3 regions of the Moritella sp. 24 genome follow, and region 1 is predicted to be linked to each of the others. Evidence: predicted binding sites of a transcription regulator. Region 1 holds the regulator's gene; each other region holds the start of a gene.

The links. The regulator NrdR, encoded in region 1, represses ribonucleotide reductase genes. The targets are predictions, from matches to a motif close to AAACACNANATNTNGTGTTT.
Region 2: the regulator NrdR is predicted to act here: its motif matches at 1,525-1,544, upstream of nrdA (class 1a ribonucleoside-diphosphate reductase subunit alpha).
Region 3: the regulator NrdR is predicted to act here: its motif matches at 4,581-4,600, upstream of nrdD (anaerobic ribonucleoside-triphosphate reductase).

The regions. Positions count from the first base shown of each region.
Region 1 covers NZ_CP056123.1:3,882,788-3,891,234, forward strand. The annotation lists gene thiL (thiamine-phosphate kinase) at 1-838, opposite strand, end outside; gene nusB (transcription antitermination factor NusB) at 1,064-1,486, opposite strand; gene ribE (6,7-dimethyl-8-ribityllumazine synthase) at 1,483-1,968, opposite strand; gene ribBA (bifunctional 3,4-dihydroxy-2-butanone-4-phosphate synthase/GTP cyclohydrolase II) at 2,101-3,210, opposite strand; gene HWV00_RS17310 (riboflavin synthase) at 3,259-3,924, opposite strand; gene ribD (bifunctional diaminohydroxyphosphoribosylaminopyrimidine deaminase/5-amino-6-(5-phosphoribosylamino)uracil reductase RibD) at 3,924-5,252, opposite strand; gene nrdR (transcriptional regulator NrdR) at 5,224-5,673, opposite strand; gene HWV00_RS17325 (DUF4124 domain-containing protein) at 5,848-7,326, opposite strand; gene HWV00_RS17330 (hypothetical protein) at 7,508-7,801, opposite strand; gene glyA (serine hydroxymethyltransferase) at 8,080-8,447, opposite strand, start outside.
Region 2 covers NZ_CP056123.1:2,746,663-2,755,109, reverse strand. The annotation lists gene nrdA (class 1a ribonucleoside-diphosphate reductase subunit alpha) at 1-1,424, opposite strand, end outside; gene ubiG (bifunctional 2-polyprenyl-6-hydroxyphenol methylase/3-demethylubiquinol 3-O-methyltransferase UbiG) at 2,192-2,890, opposite strand; gene gyrA (DNA topoisomerase (ATP-hydrolyzing) subunit A) at 3,124-5,835, shown strand; gene HWV00_RS12235 (hypothetical protein) at 6,275-6,736, shown strand; gene HWV00_RS12230 (hypothetical protein) at 6,867-7,490, shown strand; gene HWV00_RS12225 (hypothetical protein) at 7,613-8,140, shown strand; gene HWV00_RS12220 (hypothetical protein) at 8,285-8,447, shown strand, end outside.
Region 3 covers NZ_CP056123.1:1,469,437-1,477,883, reverse strand. The annotation lists gene HWV00_RS06690 (D-2-hydroxyacid dehydrogenase) at 1-953, shown strand, start outside; gene HWV00_RS06685 (FAD:protein FMN transferase) at 1,022-1,921, opposite strand; gene HWV00_RS06680 (DUF3570 domain-containing protein) at 1,952-3,232, opposite strand; gene HWV00_RS06675 (DUF4266 domain-containing protein) at 3,223-3,435, opposite strand; gene HWV00_RS06670 (TlpA disulfide reductase family protein) at 3,477-4,082, opposite strand; tRNA gene HWV00_RS06665 (tRNA-Ser) at 4,271-4,361, opposite strand; gene nrdD (anaerobic ribonucleoside-triphosphate reductase) at 4,667-6,802, shown strand; gene nrdG (anaerobic ribonucleoside-triphosphate reductase-activating protein) at 6,887-7,390, shown strand; gene HWV00_RS06650 (SDR family oxidoreductase) at 8,217-8,447, shown strand, end outside.

The DNA.
Region 1 (8,447 bases):
AAGGAAGTGCAGACAGTTCAATATTTGCTGATAGTGTCATACCTGATTGACGACTTGATGCCTTCAATATGTGCTTTAAGTCAGACGCTAAACCATCAGACAGATCGATACAACTATTCGCAATACCAACAAGCGCTTCACCTGTGCTCACTCGTGCTGTCGGACGTTGATGACGCGCAATTAAAAAGTCTGTCTCTACGTCTGTTAATAAAATTGTATTCGTCTTTTCAGGCGCTACACTTTCAGCGAGACAATTACCCTGTTCACTATCGCTATCATTATCAATATCGCTATTAGCATGATTAACATCACGACCCGCATCAATAAGTAACTTTAACCCTGCGGCTGCATCGCCTATCGTGCCACTACAATAAATCAAATCACCGACTTTAGCACCGTGTCGCTGTAATGCATTACCCTGCTCAACAAAGCCTTGTAGCGTCAATGTCAGTGTCATATCACCTTTAGTCGTATCACCACCAATTAAACTGACACCATAGTGATGTAATTGCTGATGCAAACTATCACTAAATGCCGCTAACCATGCATGATCATAGTCAGGTAAAGTTAATGCTAAGGATGCCCAAGCTGGTTGCCCACCCATCGCAGCAATATCACTGATATTTACCGCGACAAGTTTGTGCGCCACATCCACAGGGTTTGCATCATGAAGAAAATGAACACCACTGACCATTGTGTCTGTCGTCACGACAAGTTGCTTTCCAACCGGCACTGACAAGATTGCACAATCATCACCAATACCAGTAATAACATCATCTCGTGACACAGATTTATTCGTGAAATACTGCCCAATTAAGTCAAACTCGCCTGTTGCCATAGTGATCTTATTTTCCATTATCGATGTTAAATTAATAACGTTATTATACTATTATTTACGGTACCATTGTTTACGGTACTATATTTACGATCTCATTGTTTACGATACCATACCGTTAGTTACGACATTATACTGCTAGTTAGTGATGATATAAATCGTCTTTTTTAGGCATAAAAAAAGCCAGCAACCTGTGCTAGCTTTTTTGCATTGAAGAAAATAATTAAATTATTTTTTCAAACGTAATTGCAATTTACTTACAATTTTATCTAATACGCCGTTAACGAATTTATGGCTGTCTTCAGCGCCAAAATCTTTCGCTAATTCGATAGATTCATTGATCACAACTTTATAAGGTACATCTTGACGCTTAGTTAGCTCAAATGTAGAAAGACGTAAAATCGCTTTCTCAACCAAGTCTAAATCATCGATTGGACGAGATAGGAATGGTGACATTAACTCATCAAGTTCTACAGAGTTTAAGCTTACACCTAAAACAAGTTCACGGAAGTAAACTGCATCTGTGTCGCTAAAATCTTGCTCTGTTACAAATTGGTGTTCAATATTTGCAACAGTTTCTTGTGTCATTTGCCATTGATAAATTGCTTGTGTGGCAAACTGACGTGCCTTACTACGTTCCGAAGGTTTCATTTTTTCTCCAATGATACATCTAATTGATGCAAAACATTCACCATTTCAAGTGCACTTAGAGCAGCCTCCGACCCTTTATTACCAGCCTTGGTACCAGCACGCTCAATTGCTTGCTCAATAGTGTCAGTAGTTAACACACCAAATGCAACAGGAACATCATAGTCCATTGCAACTTGAGCAAGACCTTTATTACATTCGCCAGCTACGAATTCAAAATGTGGTGTACCACCACGAATTACCGTACCTAAAGCAATAATCGCATCAAACTGTTTTGTTGCAGCAACACGCTTAGTGATAAGCGGTAATTCTACAGCGCCAGGAACACGAACAACAGTGATGTTGTCTTCGCTAACTTGGCCAAAACGTTTTAGTGAATCGATAGCACCTTCTAACAGACTTTCATTAATGAAGCTGTTAAAACGAGAGATAACAATTGCAATTTTTGCTTCTGGAGCAGGAACATTTCCTTCGATAACTTTCATGTGTACAAATCCTATATCACGGCGCGTAATTTTACGGCCAATTTTAATTATTATGAATCGGCTGACGAAAGGGCTCGGATTGTACCAAGCTTTCGCCAGCAAGCAAACTTATTCTACGACTATCTCTAAAACTTATTTAGAGATATATTCGACAACTTCTAGACCAAAGCCAGATAGTGAATGGTAACGTTTGTCTGAGCTTAATAGCTTCATCTTAGACACGCCCATATCAGCCAAAATTTGAGAGCCTACACCCACGCGACGTGAGGTACCCTGCCATTTTGCTTTTGGCTGTGTTTCACCTTTATCTTCTTGAGCAAATTGTTTAACTTTTTCAATGATATCGTCAGAGTTCTCTTCATTACCTAAGATAACCATCACGCCACCATCTTGACCGATACGTGCCATTGCATCACCGAGTGACCACGAGATTTTGCTCGCTCGATCTGTATGCAAAATATCTGTCATGGTATTTTGTACATGCACACGTACTAATGTTGGCTGCTCAGCAACAACATCGCCTTTACGTAATGCGTAATGAACTTGATTATCAATCGTGTCACGATAAGTCACTAAATCAAAATCACCGTGTTCAGTAGGTAATTTACATTCAGCAACACGCTCAATCGTCGTTTCATTGCTATTACGGTATTCAATTAAATCAGCAACTGTGCCTAATTTAATACCGTGTTTCTCAGCAAAAATTTCAAGATCTGGACGACGAGCCATTTCACCGTCATCTTTTAAGATCTCAACAATCACACCAGCAGGCTCACAACCCGCTAGACGTGCAAGATCACAACCCGCTTCAGTATGACCAGCGCGTGTTAATACACCACCGTCTTGTGCTGCAAGTGGGAAAATATGACCAGGCATAACGATATCAGCCGGTTTTGCATCACCAGCAACAGCAGATAATACCGTTACCGCGCGATCTGTTGCAGAAATACCAGTAGTCACACCTTCCGCCGCTTCAATAGAAACGGTGAAGTTAGTAGAAAATTGCGCCGTATTGTCTTGAACCATCAAAGGTAACTGCAATTTAGCTACACGTTCTTTTGTTAATGTGAGACAAATCAAACCACGACCGTGCGTCGCCATAAAGTTAATCGCTTCTGGCGTTACTTTGTCTGCAGCCATGATCAGATCGCCTTCATTTTCGCGATCTTCATCATCCATCAAAATAACCATTTTACCTTGGCGGATGTCTTCAATAATATCTTCAATACGACTTAGTGCCATGCTCATAGCCCTTTTATAACAATTAAAAACTGATCGTTAATAGATGTTTTACTTTAAAAATCCATTACTCGCAAGAAAATCCATAGTGATGCCTTGTTCAGGTGTACTTGATTCAGCGGCTTTATCACCTAGCATAATGCGTTCTAAATAACGGGCAATAACATCTACTTCTAAGTTAACTTTACGACCGACTACATAGCTTTCTATCGTTGTTTCTAATGCTGTATGCGGTACGATCGTCAATTTGAATTTAGCGCCATCAATCTCATTGATAGTTAAACTAATACCATCAATCGTAATAGAGCCTTTTTCGGCAATATAACGGGCTAATTCATTCGGTGCTTGTAACCAGTACTCAGTCGCACGACCAAGTTTAGTAATGTTAACAATCTCGGCAACACCGTCTACGTGCCCACTCACTAAGTGACCACCAAGACGTGTATTTAAGGTTAACGCTTTTTCTAAGTTTACCTTATCACCAATACGGTAATGCGCAAAACCAGAACGCTTAATCGTTTCCAATGACACATCAGCACGGTAACCATTGCTTAGTAATTCAACAACCGTCAGGCAAACGCCGTTGGTTGCGATGCTGTCACCTAGTTTCACATCACTTAAGTCAAGCTCACCACTGTCAACAGTGACGCTCACATCAGCCCCTTTTGGGGTTAAACCAGTGAGCGTACCCACGGTTTCAATAATTCCTGTAAACATTAGTATTCCGGTTTTGCTGTAATTCGAAGATCGTCACCGATCTGCGTGACATCGGTAAAGCTGAATGCAGGCACTTGCGCCATCTCAGTCAACTCGCTTAATACTGCTAATCCTCTGGCACTATCACCCATCAGCTTAGGTGCCAGATAAATAATTATCTCATCCACCAGCTTATTTTCAAGTAATGCACCAGCTAGCGTCGCTCCCGCCTCAACCCACAGGTCATTAATGTCCTGTTTTGCCAAGGCAATCATTAACTGCTTTAGATCTATGTTATGGTGGCAATCTTGGTTAATTTCAATTCGTGATACCGATTCATTAATGAATAATGGCTCTGCTGACAAGTTATTCTCAACAGCATTAACGCTTTTTTCAGTATCGGTCGCCAGATTTTGTTTACCATTAACTAATAATATTTTACCGGGCTGTGCGAATAATTTTAATTCGTTATCTGATTGAATTAGATGTTGATCTAATCGGCAATGATTATCCAAAACAACACGCGTAGGTTGACGAATTTGTTGCTCTGACGAGTCATTGAGAGATAAAGGATAATCAGCTTGGCTTGCACCTAACTCGCTATAACGAACATTCAGTGAGGCATCATCCATAATGACTGTACTCGCTGTTGATAAAATCGCATTAGCTTGCGCACGATAAACTTGGACATCAGAACGCGCAGCAGGTCCAGTGATCCATTTACTCTCACCGTTTTTAAGGGCTGTCCGTCCATCTAAACTCGCCGCCATTTTTAAGCGTACAAAGGGGCGTTGTTTCTGCATACGTAAAATAAAGCCTGGATTAAGTGCATGCGCTTGCTGACTTAACAAACCGATACGCACTTTAATACCAGCGGCAATCAATATTGCAACACCATTACCAGCAACTTTCGGATTTGGATCAACCATCGCAATCACGACTTCGTTTACATTCGCTTTAACTAAAGCTTCAGCACAAGGGGGCGTGCGGCCATAATGGCTACATGGTTCCAACGTGACGTAACAAGTAGCACCTTGTGCATCTTTACCCGCAGCAGCTAACGCATGCACTTCAGCATGTGCTTCGCCCGCACGTAAATGAAAGCCTTCACCAATAATCTCATCTTGTTTTACGATGACACAGCCAACATTTGGATTTGGCGCAGTCGTAAAGCGGCCTTGCTTTGCAAGCGTAACCGCTCGTTGCATATATCGAGTATCAGCATCGCTAAACTCACTTATTACAGCTAATTCATCAAGTAATAAATCAAGTTCAGCACGTGAATTTTTTGGTACAGTAAATGAAGTTTCAGATGCTGCTTTATTTGTCGAGCTTTGCGATTTCTTCATTAAATTCTTTTACATCTTCAAAAGAACGATAAACAGAAGCAAAACGTACATAAGCTACTTTATCGAGTTTTTTTAATACATCCATAACGAGTTCGCCAAGGAAACTAGATTCAACTTCACGCTCACCTGTCGCTCTTAAACTCGATTTGATCTGATTAATACCGAGTTCAATTTGCTCTGCGGCAACCGGGCGTTTTTCTAGCGCGCGATAAATACCATTAACCAATTTATCTTCGTTAAATGGTTCACGTTTATCATCTGTTTTAATGATACGTGGCATAACTAATTCTGCAGTTTCAAAGGTAGTAAAACGTTCATGACATTTCGCACACTCACGGCGGCGACGTACTTGATGGCCTTCAGCCACAAGACGAGAGTCGATAACTTTAGTTTCAGTCGCAGAACAAAATGGACAGAACATAAACAATCCTATTGAATAATATTATTCTGAGTTTATCGTTAAACAGCAGGCGGGTACAGAAAAGTGCAGATAATTTAGCGGAATTAATACATAAGTTAACAAATTGTTGAATAATCAGACGGTTTTAATCCCTCATATTAATGGGATAAAAACCGTCTGAGGTTTGAGCCTCGCTTATTCAGCGCTACGATTGACTTCGTTTACAAACTGACTTGATGCTTCAATACCTTGTCTGTCGAGTTGATTTGTTCCTGCACCCAATAACGGTAGACGTGCATTGCTATTATAACTTAATCGACTCAGCATTAAGGCCGAGCTCACTTGCTTTACAGCAGGTGACTTCACCTTATGAGACTCGTCGCTACTGCTACTAATCTCACTTTCGATCGCTTTAATTTGATCAGCGCTCTGCATTAACGCTTTATTTTTAGCTGTCGTAGTGTGACTTGCTTTCGTTCGCGTCGTTTGAACTGTTTTAACATGCGTAGTCGTTGGCGTTACATCCGATCCAAGTTTTGCACGGAATAATTTTTTATTAATTTCAGCTAAAAATTTATTTTGCACTTGTTCCTGAGTTACCTGCGGCTTGATGCTAATAGCTTTCGTTTTGCTGGCAAGGACTACAGCGTCAGACACTCTATCCACGTTATCAGAACGGTTTAATTTCTTTTTAATACCTGCTAAGAAAGCATTATTAGGTTTAACTTGAGTTTGGCTAGCCACGTCCACAACAGCGTGAGGTTCGGTAATCGTTGGTAATACTCCAACTTGCTCGGCCTGTTCAACTAACGGTGTATTAACAGCTACCATCGCAGAAGAAACCATAGATGCTTCAACGGGATCAAGAATATAATTAGCTTCTGGTTGCTGGATTGCTTTAGCTCTACTTTCGATTTTCGGAGATTCAAGCGATTTAGCGTTAGCAATATCAATGGTTTTCATCACTTTAGGTACTGGTGTTATTTCTATCTGCTTATTACGTTTTAATTTATTTTGAATTTGCGCTAAGAATTTGTTTGAATCTTGTCTTTTTCGCGTAGGTTCAACATGCTCAATGACGCTTAATGTCTGAACCTGTGTCGATGCAAGCGTAGAAGGTACAATCGGTTGAGCTAAATCGCCTGCTTTTGTTACAGAACCGTAGGCACGTTTATGGATCCCCGCCATAAAGCTATTAACAGGTCGCTTTTGCTTAGTTGGTTTTTGATTGAGCTCTGTCATGTTATTTGCAACAACAAGCGCTTTTTCTTTTGCGATGGCGTCTTGCTTAGCAATAGTCAACGCTCGCTGTTCTGCTTGCTGGCGTGCTAATTGTTGCTCAATTAATACAAGTTGAGGATCACGACGTGTGAGCACCTTTTCAACTTGGCGCTCAACATTTGCGTTCGCTACAATATCATCAAGGCCATCCAGTAAGTTGTTACCTTTAGTCACCGCCAAATCGTTAACGACATCATTCATATCGGCTTGTTGACGACTTGCACGACTTTGTGCTGCATTTTTCTCCACTATTTGACGTGGAAACTGACTATAATGCATCGCACCATCAGCATCGCGCCAACTGTATACTTTAGCAAACGTTGAATAGCTCATCGAGCCACAGACTAACGCTAATATTAAGCGTTTATAATTACCGATTGAATTCAGCATCATCCCTTATACCTCACTCTATTTATTGCTTAAACTTGAGCATTCCTTCCCAAGTATCTATGTCACCATCGCTCTAACCACAAAACAGAACCAAATGTTGCAACTATGTTAACACCAAGCATGGGGAATTTAAAACTTTCCCGTTAAATTCCACCTTACAGACGTCACAATTAAAATAATTTATTTACGAGCAATTAAATATCAACGTATTTAATATACGGTTTGCATCCGAGTAACGGTTCGTTAGCTCTGCGTGTTTACCATATTTACCGCAATGTTCCTGAGCCATATCGACCACGTCAATCGTTTCAAATTCACCAAGTTGATATTCGTACGACGCACCATTTTCAGTTTTAGTTAATATATCAACAGAAGTGCAGCCCGTCATAACCACAACAAACACAGCAATACTCACCTTTTTAGTGATTTGCATAGGCGTGTTGTGAAAAATGGTCTTTACCAGAAACTTATTCATCATATTTCCCATCCTTGGTCTATAAAATTAGGTTCACAGCCACACTTAGGTGGTGTGTAATGACAGCTGATCATACGATCCTAACGCAGTAAAAAAGCATGGAAATAGCATGACTTTAGGTATGGAGAGGTATTAGAAAATATGAAATGGTGTAAACAGGCACAAAAAAACCGTAAACAATAACCTACTCACTAGGTATCATTTACGGTTAGTCAATCGATCACATTTTAAGACCTATTCAGCCTCTCAATCGATACTTATATAAACATTATGCATAGAGATTATTTGTATACTGGGTATTCTGCACATAGCGCTTGTACGTTAGCACGTACCGTTGCAGCTACATCTTCATTACCGATGTTATCTAATACGTCACACATCCAACCAGCAAGTTCACCAGCTTTATCAGCAGGGATACCACGGCGAGCTAGTGCAGGCGTACCGATACGTAGACCAGATGTAACAAATGGTGAACGTGGATCGTTAGGTACAGAGTTTTTGTTTACTGTGATATGCGCATTACCCAGTGCAGCATCTGCATCTTTACCTGAGTATTCTTTGCCAATCAGATCAACTAAGAATAGGTGATTTTCAGTACCGTTAGAAACGATTTTGAAACCACGTTCTTGTAATACTGCAACCATGCTTT
Region 2 (8,447 bases), 1.1 Mb from region 1:
AAGTCTTTAATCGCACCAAGGTTGAATGCCGATAATGTACATAAAGCAATTTCGCCTTCTTCATCACCTGGGTGTTGCATTGGTTTTGTTGGTAATGCAATTTCAAGACATAAGTTACTTTGTCTTACCGGTGCAACAGCTGGGTTGAACGGGCTATGTGTATTACAGTGATCCACGTTTTGGATATAAATACGGCCAGTACTTGCACGTTCTTGCATGACTAAAGCAAACAGCTCGCTTGCTTTAATTGATTGCTTACGAATTGATGGGTCTTGTTCGTAAAGGTTATATAAACGTTCAAATTCGTCCTGATCTTGGAAGAATGCGTCATATAAACCATCAACATCTGATGGGCTGAACAAGGTAATGTCTTTGTTATCAATTAAACGTTGGTACATTAAACGGTTAATTTGTACGCCGTAATCAAGATGACGTACACGGTTTTCTTCAACACCACGGTTATTTTTAAGTACAAGAAGTGATTCAACTTCTAAATGCCATAGTGGGTAGAATAATGTTGCCGCACCACCACGTACACCACCTTGAGAGCACGATTTAACGGCTGTTTGGAAGTGTTTGTAGAATGGAATACAACCAGTGTGGAATGCTTCACCGCCACGGATAGAGCTACCTAGTGCACGAATACGACCTGCATTGATGCCGATACCAGCACGTTGCGATACATATTTAACAATAGAGTTAGACACTGCATTGATAGAATCTAGGCTATCGTCACATTCAATCAATACACATGAGCTGAATTGACGAGTAGGTGTACGAACACCAGCCATGATTGGCGTTGGCAGTGAAATTTTAAAGCTTGATGTTGCTTCGTAAAAACGACGAATGTAGTCCATACGCGTTGATTTATCGTAAGTCGCAAATAAGCTTGCTGCCACTAGGATATATAAAAACTGTGGGCTTTCGTAGATGTCACCAGAAATACGGTTTTGTAGTAGGTATTTACCTTCTAACTGTTTAATCGCACCGTAAGAGAAGTTCATGTCACGCCAGTGATCAACAAACATCTCCATTTCTTTAAATTCTTCAGCAGTATAATCAGCAAGTAGATGTGCATCGTAACGCTGCGCATCAACATTGAGTTTTACGTGGTCATAAAGCGCTGGTGGCTCAAATTGGCCATAGGCTTTTTTACGTAGGTGGAATACAGCTAAACGCGCAGCAAGATATTGGTAATCTGGCGCCTCTTCACTAATTAAGTCCGCTGCAGCTTTGATCATGGTTTCATGTATATCTTCAGTGCGAATACCATCATAAAACTGGATGTGGGATTTTAATTCAACCAGAGATACAGATACATTATCTAACCCTTTGGCTGCCCATTTGATCACGCGATGGATCTTTTCAAGATCGATTGTTTCTTTTTTACCGCTGCGCTTTGTAACTAGTAAATTTTTATTCATTTAGCTGATTAACCTTAAAACAATGTTAAGAATATCTCCCGAATGGAGATGCTTATAACGCTGATTGTCATTACCATCACTAGTATTGATATATTCGTTAATACACAATATATAGTGTTGGCTTGTTATTATGCATACAAGATAGTGTGATAATCATTTTTTGGCAAGTGGCAGAAAAGGGAACAACATGTGGATAAATTGATGAGTTAGTAGCGACTTACATTCTGGCCTCAGTGATCAATTGCGGTTAGCAAAAATCAACAGTTAAAGTGAAAAAAAAAAGAAAAAAAAGTGTTGCCAAGCTTATGTGAAGATCTTCAAAAACTTTGATTATATTTACAGCGAATTCGTTTACAAAACTATCATGCAAGTACAAATTTATAATTTTTTGAGGTGGTTGTAATTACAAACAATTACGTCATTTTGTATGCAGGAGGTTTCATATTACCTACAAAGTGAAGATCTATCGTGAAGTTAACAGGCCAAAAGGAAGCGAGAAATTCACCATATATTCTTGGTAATTAGGTGTGAGTCGTTAAAATCGTGAATAATAGGTAATAGGTAATAGGTAATAGGTAATAGGTAATAGGTAATAGGTAATAGGTAATAGGTAATAGGTAATAGGTAATAGGTAATAGGTAATAGGTAATAGGTAATAGGTAATAGGTAATAGGTAATAGGTAATAGGTAATAGGTAATAGGTAAAGGAAGCGAACTCAGAAGAGAAGGTCACCTAACAACGGACGCTGTTAGGTGAAATAGACGTATTAATCGATAAGCTGTGTATGTAGCATATAGTTAACGTCAACATTATCGCCAAGTTTGAACTGGTCAACAAGGGGTACATAATGCAGGCCTGTCATGTGGTGACAGTATAGACCTGATTGATCAACCCAATGCAATAGCTCTGATGGGCGGATAAACTTCTTATGATCGTGCGTACCGTTAGGCATCATTTTTAATATCTTTTCTGCACCAACAATCATAAATAAGTATGATTTTAAGTTACGATTGATTGTCGAGAAGAATACATGACCACCCGGTTTAACCAAACGCATACACGCATTAATAACTGAACCTGGATCGGGAACGTGCTCTAACATTTCCATACAAGTCACAACATCAAAGCTATTTGGCTGTTCGTCTGCAAGTTGTTCGATCAACACTTGACGGTATTCAACTTCTGTACCAGTCTCAAGTGCGTGTAACTTAGCAACGTTGAGGGGTTCTTTACCCATATCAACACCTAATGCGCTTGCACCACGGCGAGCCATACTTTCTGTTAATATTCCGCCACCACAACCAACATCAAGTACTCGCTTACCAAATAGACCGCCACAGCGTTCATCAATGTAGTCTAAGCGTAATGGATTTATTTGATGTAATGGTTTGAAGTCACCAGCTGGATCCCACCAACGGCTGGCCATAGCTTCAAATTTAGCGATTTCCTGTTTATCTACATTCATACAAAGTCTTCTTGATACATTAATAAGGTGAAAAGTAATAAATATGGGCACAGTATATAACGATAAAATGATTTCAGAAGTATTATTTATGGGTCGAACAATAAATAGTTAATAAAATGGTATTCAACTGAGTTAATTTTTTTATATATTGTATTTGCTAGCAAATATTATGTTAGAATGAATCTCTAAAAATATAATAGAAAGCACTTTAAAACTTAGGGGTAAAGGCTTATATGAGTAATTTAGCCACAGAAATCACACCTATCAATATTGAAGAAGAATTAAAGAATTCTTATTTAGATTACGCAATGAGCGTAATTGTAGGTCGTGCTCTTCCTGATGTTCGCGATGGTTTGAAACCAGTTCACCGCCGCGTTTTATTCGCGATGAACGAATTGAAGAATGACTGGAATAAACCATACAAAAAATCAGCACGTGTTGTTGGTGATGTAATCGGTAAATATCACCCACACGGTGATACAGCTGTTTATGACACTATTGTACGTATGGCGCAGCCTTTCTCTTTGCGCTACATGCTTGTTGATGGTCAAGGTAACTTCGGTTCTGTTGATGGTGATTCGGCAGCAGCAATGCGTTATACCGAAATCAGAATGTCAAAAATTGCGCATGAATTACTTGCAGATTTAGACAAGGAAACGGTTGATTACGTACCAAACTATGATGGTACGGAATTCATCCCGGAAGTTATGCCAACACGTATTCCTAACCTATTGGTTAATGGTGCGTCAGGTATTGCCGTAGGTATGGCAACAAACATCCCACCTCACAGCTTGAATGAGGTGATTAATGGTTGTTTAGCATTAATTCAAAATCCAGACCTAAGTCTTGAAGAATTAATGGAATACATTCCAGGCCCAGATTTCCCAACACACGGTATCATTAATGGTAAAGCTGGCATTGAGCAAGCTTACCGTACTGGTCGTGGTAAAATTCATATCCGTGCGCGCGCAGATATTGAAACCAATGATCGTGGCAGAGAAACGATTATTGTTCACGAACTACCGTATCAAGTAAACAAAGCACGTTTGATTGAACGTATTGCTGAGTTTGTTAAAGATAAGAAAATTGAAGGCATCAGTGCACTACGCGACGAATCTGATAAAGATGGTATGCGTATGGTTGTTGAAGTTAAACGTGATGCTGTTGGTGAAGTTGTATTAAACAACCTTTATGCTCAAACACAAATGCAAGTTGTGTTTGGTATAAATATGGTTGCATTGATCGACAACCAACCAAAAATATTTACGCTAAAAGAAATGCTAGATGCGTTCTTACGTCACCGTCGTGAAGTTGTTACACGTCGTACTGTATTTGAACTGCGTAAAGCGCGTGAACGTGCTCATATCCTTGAGTCGTTAGCAATTGCATTAGCAAATATTGATGAAATCATTGCCTTAATTAAGCAATCTCCATCATCTGCAGAAGCAAAACAAGCCTTGATCAGCCGCGGCTGGCAGTTAGGTGATGTTGCTGCAATGTTAGCGCGTTCTGGTGATGACGCAGCACGTCCTGAGTGGTTAGAACCAGAGTTTGGTATTCGTGAAGGTTCGTATTTCTTAACTGAAATACAAGCACAAGCAATCCTAGACTTACGTTTACACAAACTAACAGGCCTAGAGCACGAGAAAATTCTTAACGAATACAAAGAATTACTTGATGCTATTGCAGAACTATTGTACATCCTTAATACGCCTTCGCGTTTATTAGAAGTGATCACTGAAGAGCTACAAGCTTCAAAAGATGCATTTGGTGACGAACGTCGTACTGAGATTTCTGCAAGCAGTGCTGATATTAATTTAGAAGACTTAATTGAACGTGAAGATGTTGTAGTAACACTGTCTCACGAAGGTTATGTTAAGTATCAACCTCTTACTGATTACGAAGCACAGCGTCGTGGCGGTAAAGGTAAGTCAGCAACGAAGATGAAAGAAGAAGATTTCATTGAACGTCTGTTGGTTGCTAATACACATGATCATATTCTGTGCTTCTCAAGCCGTGGTCGCTTGTACTGGATGAAGGTATATCAATTACCATTAGCTAGTCGTCAAGCCCGTGGTAAGCCAATTGTGAACTTACTACCACTGGAAGAAGGTGAGCGTATTACTGCGATCCTACCTGTGTCTGAGTTTGAAGATGACAAGTTTGTCTTCATGGCAACAGCTAACGGTACAGTGAAGAAAACTGCATTAAGTGCATACAGCAAGCCTCGTGCTGGCGGTATCATCGCGGTTAACCTGAATGAAGGGAATGAACTAATTGGTGTTGATATCACTGATGGTACTAACGACATTATGTTGTTCTCTGATGAAGGTAAAGTAGTACGTTTCTGCGAGTTTGAAGAAACGCCTGTACTTGACGAAGAAGGTAACCCTGTTCTTGATGAGAATGGCAAACCTGAAATCAAGTTCAAAGGTGTACGTCCTATGGGCCGTACAGCGACTGGTGTTCGTGGTATTAAATTAGAGGGCGAACAAAAAGTTGTTTCTCTAATCGTACCGAAGAACGATGGCGCAATCTTAACGGCAACTGAAAACGGTTACGGTAAGCGTACTGCACTTGAAGAATACCCTGCGAAGAGTCGCGGTACTAAGGGTGTTGTTTCAATTAAAGTAAGTGAGCGTAACGGTAAAGTTGTTGGCGCAACACAGGTACTTGACGGTGATGAGCTAATGCTTATTACTAACGGTGGCACGCTAGTAAGAACACGTGCTTCTGAAGTATCTATGGTTGGTCGTAACACACAAGGCGTTCGTCTAATCCGTACAGGTGAAGATGAGCTCGTTGTTGGTTTACAACGTATCGATGAAGTTGAAGAAGATGAGAACGCAGTTGTTGTTGATGCAGAAAATGCTGAAGCACCAACAGAAGTTCCAGCTGCTCCAACTGATGCTGCTGATAGCGCAGAAGAAGCTACTGAAGAGTAATTAAGGATAGTGCAGTGATGTACTAAACTAGATTAACTTCATAAGGCCTGTTACTCCTAGAGTAACAGGCCTTTTTTTATAACCACTTTTACTCGCATCCCAGATCTGAACGATTCCATGAACGGACTTGCTGGCATATACATAACTCCATTGAACTGATGTTATACACAGTGCGATTCATATTCTTATAATTGTAATCACGGTTTGTAGGAAAACAGTCTTGTTTCGCTTGTTATTAAAAAATTAAGTTAATATACTCAGTTACATAGCGAGTTTTTATTATAATTTACAAGACGGCTCATTTTTCCAGAAAGAAGTATTTACGCTATTTGAAGTATAGTTTTAGCTTTCAGAGGATTGATTTTACTTTGTAGCGGTGAATTGATTTGGCAAATCGAGAAGTCCTGCTATACAAATGTTAAGTGCCAATGGAGGCTATATGAAATCCCAAAAAGTTCTTGATGACGCTTGGGTGTCATGTCGTTTAATGGAAGGTGCTTTAAATGATGAAGAATTGCGAGTGCATTGGGTTTCTACTATTTGTCTACTTCGAATGGTCGGTCATGTCCTCCACAAAGTAGATTCTAAATTATCAATAACTCATAAGTCCGTAATCGAAAAGTGGTGGCTTAAAATCAATCAAAATAAGCCTGAACCTAAAATTTTTTGGACATTTATTAATGAATCGAGAAACCTTGTTTTAAAAGAGTATGAACTTAATTTCATTACTTATAAATGTGAGTTGATAGATACCGATTCTGCAGGGAATGCTGATGTTATAGACAACACTATTAACCTTACTCTAGATGGGCACGATCTTTTTGAACAGTTGTCCGATGCGTTACTTTGGTGGCAAGCTGAACTATCTACCATTAATAGTCTTGCTCAAAAAGGCACTTAACAAGCAATTTAATCTGAACTAAACAGTGCGCCATGTTTCGCTCCTCAATAAGCTTGGCGCACAATTTTAGTCCGCTTAATTGGGACGTTAGCATTATTTAGAATTCAGTGTCATTTAGAGTATTTATAACATGTCGACAAAAGAAATATTTTTCGTTCTTATCTTGGTATTTGTTGCTGGTTTTATCTCAAGCCAACTAACCGGTGCATTTATACCTCAATACACCACGCCATTTATGGCAATGATTGGTGCTTTTATTGCAATAGTATTCAATAGACTAAAGCATTTAGATGATTTAAATTTAACTCGAAAAAAAGATGCCGCATTAGAATACATCAAATATGTTAGTGAATATCGTTCTGCCTTAATCGCTCTCATTGACCCTTCAGTTAACGATGATGTGTTTCATTCAAACTTACTTGATGCAACGAAAAATATGATTGCATCATTGGACAAATTACATGTTGTATCTCGTGATGATGTATCTAAAGAAATAGAGTTAAAAAACTCTGAAATAGTCGATTTAATGATAGAGTTTAGAGGAAAGTCTCATGAACTTGGTGGTGATAAAACAGCTTTGATAAAGTGGTTTGTATCAGAGGATATTGGTTCAAAACTTAATGTTATAAGATACGATATCATTAAACTTATAAATTCAGAAGTTGGTGATGGCACGGGGACCAAAGGGCTAAAAGAGGCAATTGATTCAAACAACGCACACTTTAAAACTCTTCTCTCAAAGCTTGTCGACTAGAATGCTAACAAGCTAATTAATAAGGACAAAAAACAGTTGGCTGTTTTCGTTCCTCAACATTTTAGCCAACAATTTTTGTCCATTATTAGGGCGTTATGCGATTCAATGGATGAGGTGCGTATATGAAGTTAATTTGGATTCACGGTGCTCCAGCAGCAGGTAAATTAACCGTTGCAAAGTACTTACATGAGCATTATGGCTATAAATTGCTTCATAATCATTTAGCTGTTGATTTAAGCTTGGCGATTTACGATGAGTTTGGTGACAAAGATTTTAGTGACTTTACTAATGGCATTAGAAGAACTGTTTTAGCCAAAGCGAAATCAATTGGTGTATCTCATCTTGTAATGACATATATGACTTGCGCAGAAAGTGATTCTCTAGAAATTAATAAATATCTCGACTTTTTTGCTGAAAACGAAATCGAAGTGTATCCAATCCATTTATGCCCAAAGGCTGAAGTCATTTTAGACCGTTCAGTTTCTGAAGAAAGACAGCAATCACACAAACTATCGTGCCAAACAACGATTTCAAATTTGCTTAATAATATGAAGTTTTTAGGTATTAATCACGAGAATACACAATCAATCGATAACAGTAATCTTACCCCAAGGGAAGTGGCATTAAAGATAGTCAATTACGTTAAGTAAAATCGCATAACAAATGCATCAACACGATTTGCTACATTCGGCGTTGTAGGTTTGCCTTTAGTTTCAGTGATTAAGGCGGTAAAATTCAGTTAAATCTGCGTAGCAAACGTGTTATGCAGGCGTTAGGCATTCAGTCAGGCACCGATGAAAAAATTTATATTAACTATATTACTTGTGATGTTACCAATGGGATTATTTGCCAAGGAAAGTAAAGAGCAGAAGTTTTGGAAGTGGTTTGCTAAAAATGAAACTACTATTTTCGAATTTGATAAAGATGGATATAAAGTTTTAGGTCTAATATCATCGA
Region 3 (8,447 bases), 2.2 Mb from region 1:
TGGAAACTATTGTCTTTCTCGACCGCTCTACGATCCCAGAACATATTACTATCCCCCAACCTGATACTGACTGCCACTGGCAAGAATATGCGACAACAACGCCAGAACAGGTGGTTGAACGTCTGAAAGATGCCAGCATTGTGATTACTAACAAAGTCATTTTAGATGCGCAGGTATTAAGTCAGTGCCCGCAGTTAAAAATGATCGCGGTTGCGGCGACCGGCACCAATAATATCGATTTGGATTATTGTCGTCAGCACAACATCACCGTCAGTAACATTCAAGGCTATGCCACCAATTCCGTGCCGGAGCATGTATTAGCCATGATGTTTGCACTAAAACGCAACCTAGTCGGCTACCATCAAGATATTCAAGCGGGTGTTTGGCAACAGCAAAAACAGTTCTGTTTCTTTAGCCATCCCATTTCTGATATTGCGGGATCTACGATAGGTATTATTGGCAAAGGTAGCCTAGGAAATGCTGTGGCTATATTAGCAAAAGCACTTGGGATGAAGGTTATGTTTGCAGAACGTAAAGGTGCAACTCAATGTCGTGATGGCTACACTCCATTTGAAACCGTGTTACAGCAAGCAGATGTACTTACGTTACACTGCCCACTTGCAGATCAAACGCACAACATTATCGGCAGTGACGAATTTAAGCTAATGAAAAGGTCGAGCGTGTTAATTAATGCAGGACGTGGTGGTTTAGTTGATGAAGAGGCGTTGGTAAATGCGTTACTTACTCAGCAAATCGCTGGCGCGGGTGTTGATGTATTCACTCAAGAACCTGCTGATGACAGCAACCCACTCATTGCAAATGCGCATTTGCCTAACCTGATCTTAACACCTCATGTTGCTTGGGGGTCTGACTCAGCAATTCAGACATTAGCAAATCAGTTAATTAATAATATTGAGCAATTTGTTGCAGGCACACCACAAAATCAAGTTTAAGTTAATCGCTATAATCACCCTATTCCAATAGCACTAAATAAGTATTTGGCTGTTTATCGTGATGACTATTACAGCCAATATCGGCAATCTTGCGCTTTCAAGAAGTCTTCAGCAAACTCGCCTTGTAATAACGCAATGGTTGCCAACATACCTGCTTGCACACAGTTTTGAGCATAAACGGTGACTTGAGATGGACCACCAACAATCGGGTAGCCTGTTTTGGGATTGAGAATATGGCTATAACGTTGACCATCCACTTCAATATAGCGTTGACTGTCACCACTACTAGCCAAACCACCTTGAGAGAGATTAACCATTAACTTACTGTGACCAAGATGTTTAGGGTCTTCAATAGCCACTTGCCAAGCCTCGCCATTACTGCGTAATTTATTGGCGTAAATATCACCGCCAAAATTAATCAAAAACGCACTATCAATTTGCAACTGCCCCATTTCATTTTGCAGTAACTGCGCAACCTTATCGACGGCATATTCTTTACCTATACCTCCGAGGTCAATTTGCATGCCTTTTGATAACGTTAATAACGGTGCCTTCCAATGTGCCTTTTGCCAACCGATATGCGGTAATAACGCTTGAATATCTACATCACTCGGCAGTTGTGTTTGCTGTTTAAAATGCCACAACTTACCCAAGACGCCAGAACTGATATCAAATACCCCCCCACTTAACTGAAAACATAAATCAGCTAAATTAATAAGGCGAATGCTTTCTTCATCAAGTGATATAGCACTACCCTCGGCATTGTTGAGTTGAGCCATAATATTGCCATCACGAAAACGGCTATACTTTAATTCAATACGTTTTGCTTCTGTATATGCTTGTGCGGTGAGATTATCCGCTAGTGCTTCATCTACGTTATCTAATAAGATCTGACAAGGGCTGGCCATGACGGTAAACTCACCGATAAAATAGCCAGATTGTCGCTTTAAGGTATAGTTTTTTTTCAAGCCTTATTCCTACTTGCATTCATGTCGACATTAAAAGCGATAGAAACTCTGTAACATGATGGCACTTTTGTCGGGATAAAGATCTAACCCTGCCATGCCAGCACCTTTCGCTAATGAATCATCACCCGATACCTGCGTAAGATAATATTCAAGTCGAACACTAAATTCATTCCCTGCAATCGGTAAACCGTATTTCAAACCAAAAGTATAGGTCTGCAATTCACCTAAACGGTAATCAGCCGTCATATATTCCGGTATTGCCACCCCTTCATCAAGATACACCTGATAAAAATCTACAGCTTGCTGATTGTAATAACGAATATGCGGTTCAATAAAATGACTTTTCGCTAACGGTATACGCCACTTACTATCGATAGTGTGCGAGGCCATACCCCAATCATCCCAAAAATAACGGTAACTAACATCGAATACTTGTCCAGAGGGTTGCAGGTTATATTTAGTGCGCCAAAATAAACTTTGCTTTGTACGCTGGTCAGGTCGGCTTTCGTAAACATAATCATTAGCCCAACCATCCGTATCAACTACCGATAGGATCTTAAAAGGGTCTGTTTGATAACCGCTGACATCACTTATCGAGTAATTGAATTGCATCAAGGTTTGACGGTTAATCACTTGAGTAACACCAAAAAGTAAATCAAGGGTTTGTTTGGTATCAGAATCCGTTAAACGGTTATCAGGATCGTTAACCGATACACCAGAAGCAGGAATACCACCTTCCGGTTCAATCGTATCGTAAGCATACGCAAAACCAACTGATGCAGTGGTATTGCGATTATTAAAATCACGCGCCAGTGCACTATTTATCGACAAGGCAAGATAATCATATTCTTTAGAAAGGTAAGCACCACCAGAATATAACCAAAGGCGGCTCAACTGCTGTTGGTATTGCGTGCTCAGTGCAACGCGAGTATCACGGAAGGTATCATCAAGTGGGGTTTCACCAGCGGCAGTGGTGTAAGATCCATTACCTGATGGCCGCGTAAATGTTTGCGCTCTATTTTGTGCAACAGCACCGTTGGGAGATGCACCAGTCAGCACATCAATAACACCTTTTACATTAATGCTGCGCTCATCATCAATTTGTTTAGTGATAGAAAGCGCACCTTCATAAGCCTGTACTTGGTTATTATCTTCTGCATAAATCAATAGCCCAGCATCAACGTCCCAACTATCAGCATCTGATGTTTCAGCCATGACAGGAGTAGCAAGCGCGCAAGTAGCCGCAGCAAGTGTCAGTGAAATATTAGTAAAGGTTTTGCTTTTATTTTTTATTTTGCTATTTAGTTGCATCCACAACCTCCACCAGCAAAACTACCACCGCCACTCGAACCTTCTTTACTAAAATAGGTGTGGTCATCAAACCCTATTTCCATCGGGTTCTCTGCAAGCTGCATTTCAGGTTTCGCCAACAAATCACGTTCCCAAGGTTTTACTCCCAAAGATGAACACGCTGTTAAATTCAATATGCAGGCTAATAATAAAATCCGTCTCATAAGCCACTCCAAGTATTAACTAGATACGATTATTGCAATATTTAAGGTAATAACGACAAGATTTCTGCTTCATACTTATCCAGCTCTTTTAATCTAAAGCCGACATGCTTATAAACAATCTCACCTTGTTTATTAAGTATAAATGAATTTGGTAATCCCATTATTTCGTACTGTTCAGCAACAACACCTTGCGGATCAAATGCAATGGTTAGCTTGTTTGGATAACGCTGTAGAAACTTCTCAGCTAAAACGGCTTCTTGATCCATATTAATCGCTATAATTTCAAAACCTTGCTCACCATATTTTTCAACCATTTCATCCATCCACGGGAAAGAACGAATACAAGGCGTACACCAGGATGCCCAGAAATCCACCAGTACGACCTTGCCACGATAATCAGCAAGATTTACTTGGCTATTATTTACGCCGGGTAATGAAAAGTCAGGTGCGAGTTTTGTACTACTTTCAGCAAATACCGCCGCTGAAAAAATAACGCTAAAAAGAATAGAAGCCGAAATAAAAAATGCGCGAATACTATTATGGCTACGACTATGATGGATAGTACTGTTATAGCTAGTTCTGTGATGGATAATACTGTTATGGATAGTACTGTTATAGCTAGTTCTGTGATGGATAGATTGGTTCATAAGCTAAATTCTCAAAGGGTATGGATAATATTAATTATATGCATACTAACTTAGCAAGCTAAGTATAAATGTTCAGCTATGATAATGAGTTAATGTAGAAATAGTAAAGAAAATGTCGAAATTGAGATATAAAAAAACGCTAATTGACTACTTTTATCTAGTAATCGATTAGCGCTCTCTTGAATGGATGGCGGAGGAGGAGAGATTTGAACTCTCGAGGAGCTATTAACCCCTGCTGGTTTTCAAGACCAGTGCATTCGGCCACTCTGCCACCCCTCCGCAGCAATGGAGCGAATATTAGAACAACCTCTTAGCGTTGTAAAGCTTTATTAATCATAACCCTTGTGTTGCTCATTTTACGTTTAAATATCGCTCAAAAATAAACTTACAAGAAAAATGATGCCATTTATTGATCGAGAATATATCCCGAATAAATCCTCGTTAAGGCGTAATAATTCTTGATCGAAATCAATACAACAAAAACAAACTTCAAGCCTAATACACAACATCTTGTGCCACTGGTTAATTTAACACCTATATATAGTGTCACATTATGATTTCAATTTTGCCTTAAGGAGTATTTTGTGGATTTATTTGTCATTAAACGAGATGGTTGTCGTGTGCAGTTTAACATTCGATGCATACAAGACGCCATATTCGCTGCAGCTAAGTCAGTGCAACAAGAGAGCCGCGATTATGCGGCAGAAATGGCAACTAAGGTTCATCAAGTACTCATCGAACAAGATGTATCTAGCGAACATGCTATTGAGATCCACACGATCCAAAACACCGTTGAAGATGTGTTGATGCGAGAAAGTAACAAGCTGATTGCCCGCGCCTATATCGAATATCGCCACCAGCGTGATATTGCCCGTGAAACTCAAAGTATCTTAACGAATGAAATTAAGGGACTGATCGAGCAGAGTAATGAATCATTACTTAACGAAAATGCGAATAAAGACAGTAAAGTGATCCCAACACAGCGTGATTTACTGGCTGGTATTGTTGCTAAGCATTATGCCAAACAGCATATTTTACCCCGTGATATTGTCCACGCACATGAATCGGGTGATATCCATTATCATGACCTCGATTATGCACCCTTTTTCCCGATGTTTAACTGCATGCTAATCGACCTTGATGGCATGTTAACGCGTGGATTCAAAATGGGTAATGCCGAAATTGAAACACCAAAATCAATTACGACAGCAACGGCAGTAACCGCTCAAATTATTGCACAAGTGGCGAGCCATATTTATGGTGGAACCACGATTAATCGTATTGATGAGATCTTAGCACCTTACGTAACAGCGAGTTTTCATAAAAACAATTTACTCGCAGACGAATGGTCAATCCCAAATAAAGCAGAGTTTGCACGCTCACGCACAGAAAAAGAATGTTTCGATGCCTTCCAATCACTAGAGTATGAAGTAAACACACTGCATACCGCCAACGGTCAAACTCCTTTTGTGACGTTCGGTTTTGGTTTAGGTACCAGTTGGGAAGCACGCTTAATTCAGCAATCAATTCTTAAAAATCGTATTGCTGGTTTAGGTCGAAATAGTAAAACAGCAGTGTTTCCAAAGTTGGTATTTGCAATTAAAGATGGCTTAAACCACAAGTCAGAAGATGCAAACTATGACATTAAACAACTTGCGCTTGAGTGTTCAACTAAACGCATGTATCCAGACATTCTAAATTACGATCAAGTAGTAAAAGTAACTGGATCATTTAAAACACCAATGGGCTGCCGCAGCTTCTTAGGTACTTATGAAGAAGCCGGTGAATTAATTCATGAAGGCCGTAACAACCTCGGTGTTGTCAGTCTTAATTTACCGCGTATCGCCATTCAAGCAAAAGGTGACGAGTCACGTTTCTATCAATTACTTGATGAACGCTTGATTCTGTGTAAACGCGCACTACAAACGCGAATTTCACGTCTAAAAGGTGTAAAAGCACGTGTTGCGCCAATCCTATACATGGAAGGTGCTTGTGGTGTTCGCCTGAATGAAAATGATGACGTATTAGATATTTTCAAAAATGGGCGTGCTTCTATTTCTTTAGGTTATATTGGTTTACACGAAGCAATCAATGCCCTATTTGGTAATAGTACACACCCTTACGACAGTAAAGAGTTACAACAAAAAGCCATTGCAATGCTGACCTATATGAAAGAGAACACTGCACAATGGACAGAAGAAACAGGCTATGCATTTAGCTTATATGCAACACCAAGTGAAAACTTATGTAGTCGCTTTGCGAAATTAGACAAAGTAACCTTTGGTGACATCCAAGATGTGACAGATAAAGGTTACTACACAAATAGCTTCCACCTCGATGTTGAAAAGCAAGTTAACCCATACGATAAAATTGATTTTGAAATGCCTTACCCTCCAGTAAGTAACGGCGGGTTTATCTGTTATGGCGAATACCCGAATATGCAGCATAACATTGAAGCATTGGAAGATGTATGGGACTACAGTTATTCTCGAGTGCCTTATTACGGCACTAATACACCGATTGATGAGTGTTACGAGTGTGGCTATACCGGTGAGTTTGAATGTACCAGTAAAGGTTTCACTTGTCCGAAATGCGATAATCATGATGTGGCCAAAGTATCAGTAACACGTCGAGTGTGTGGTTATTTAGGCAGTCCAGACGCACGTCCTTTCAATGACGGTAAGCAAGAAGAAGTAAAACGTCGGGTTAAACACTTATAAACGATCACTATTTATAGTCATCCGACCTCAGATTAATTAACTAGCTAGCCAATCTACATGTTGGCTAGCATTTAAGAAGTAAAAATGCACTATTCTCAATATTACCCCCTCGATGTTATCAATGGCCCAGGTACCCGAGTAACACTGTTTGTCAGTGGCTGCGAACATCAATGCAAAGGTTGCTACAACCAGTCTACATGGTCTCCAAGCAATGGTTCACTCTTTACTCAAGAAGTAGAAGATAAGATAATTAGTGACTTAAATGATACTCGCATACGTCGCAGAGGACTCAGCCTCAGTGGGGGAGACCCTCTCTTTCCTGCAAACTTAGATAGTATGTTAAAACTAGTAAAAAGAGTTAAAAAAGAGTGTGTTGGAAAAAACATTTGGCTATGGACAGGTTACACGGTAGAGCAATTAACACCGCAACAAAAACGCGTTATCCAATATATAGACTGCCTTGTAGATGGTAAATTTGAAAAGCAGCACGCCGACCCAGCCTTAGCATTCCGCGGCAGTCGCAATCAGCGCATCCTCACCATCAAAAAAAGTGATAATCCAAACGAATTTGAGTTCGCTATTAACTAAAATCTGTATTTAGTAACCACAATATATTTAGCTACATTGCAGATGACACCGCTATCACAGGCAAAAGTTAAATTTAAAAACAATAAATTGTAAAAAGATTAAATTCAGAATTTAATACTTTATGGATAGAAAGTGGGTACTGAATAATTATTCTAATATAAAAGTTCTACTATGCACGATTACTTAATTAGTAATATATGTTGAAGGGTATTTTACCCCACTCTCTCCAAGCAATATAAAATTAAGTTTATTTGACTTAAATCACGTAAAAACTATCAATCGTAACGTCCTAAAATAATGATATTTTATAATCTGTAATACAAAAGTATCACTTCCAGATCTAATTAATTAATACCTTAACTCATACCAACCAAGCATAACAAGATAAGGCACTGATTAATATCGTAATTATAATTATATTATTCACATTTCAATTCATACTAAAACACAAATTCATCACTGCCATAATAATTTAGATCTAACCACCTAAATTAAGCATTACTTTGAACGATACACGCCAATACTTGTTAATAAAATGTAACAAAGTAGACTTTAAACTTGTAAAAACTCAACGTAATTATCATTGATAAAAATGCAGCTTTTACTCTAATTGTTAATTTTTAGTTAGCAGGATCTTCAAGCCAAAAAACCGAACAATGCGTCATAAAATACTGACAACGTGTTGTTAGAAATGCTTAATATCCAGTTACGTTAACGGAACATCATTGACTTTTTTTTTAATACAAATACTATAAATACCAAATTAGTGGTACCCACTTTTAAAGATTTAACAAATATCAAACATAGTTTAGTTGAGGATAATGGAATGAAATACTTAGTTACCGGTGGTACAGGGTTTATTGGTCGATTCTTAATTGAACGTCTAGTAGAGAGAGAAGATGCACTAGTTCACGTCTTAACTCGTAAGGGCTCAGAACACAAATTCAATGCACTGCAAGACCGCGTGCATAAAAGTGTTAAAAATCGTATCAAGATGGTTACTGGTGATATCACTAAAGAAAACTTAGGGATTGATGAACAGTGGTTAGCTGAACAA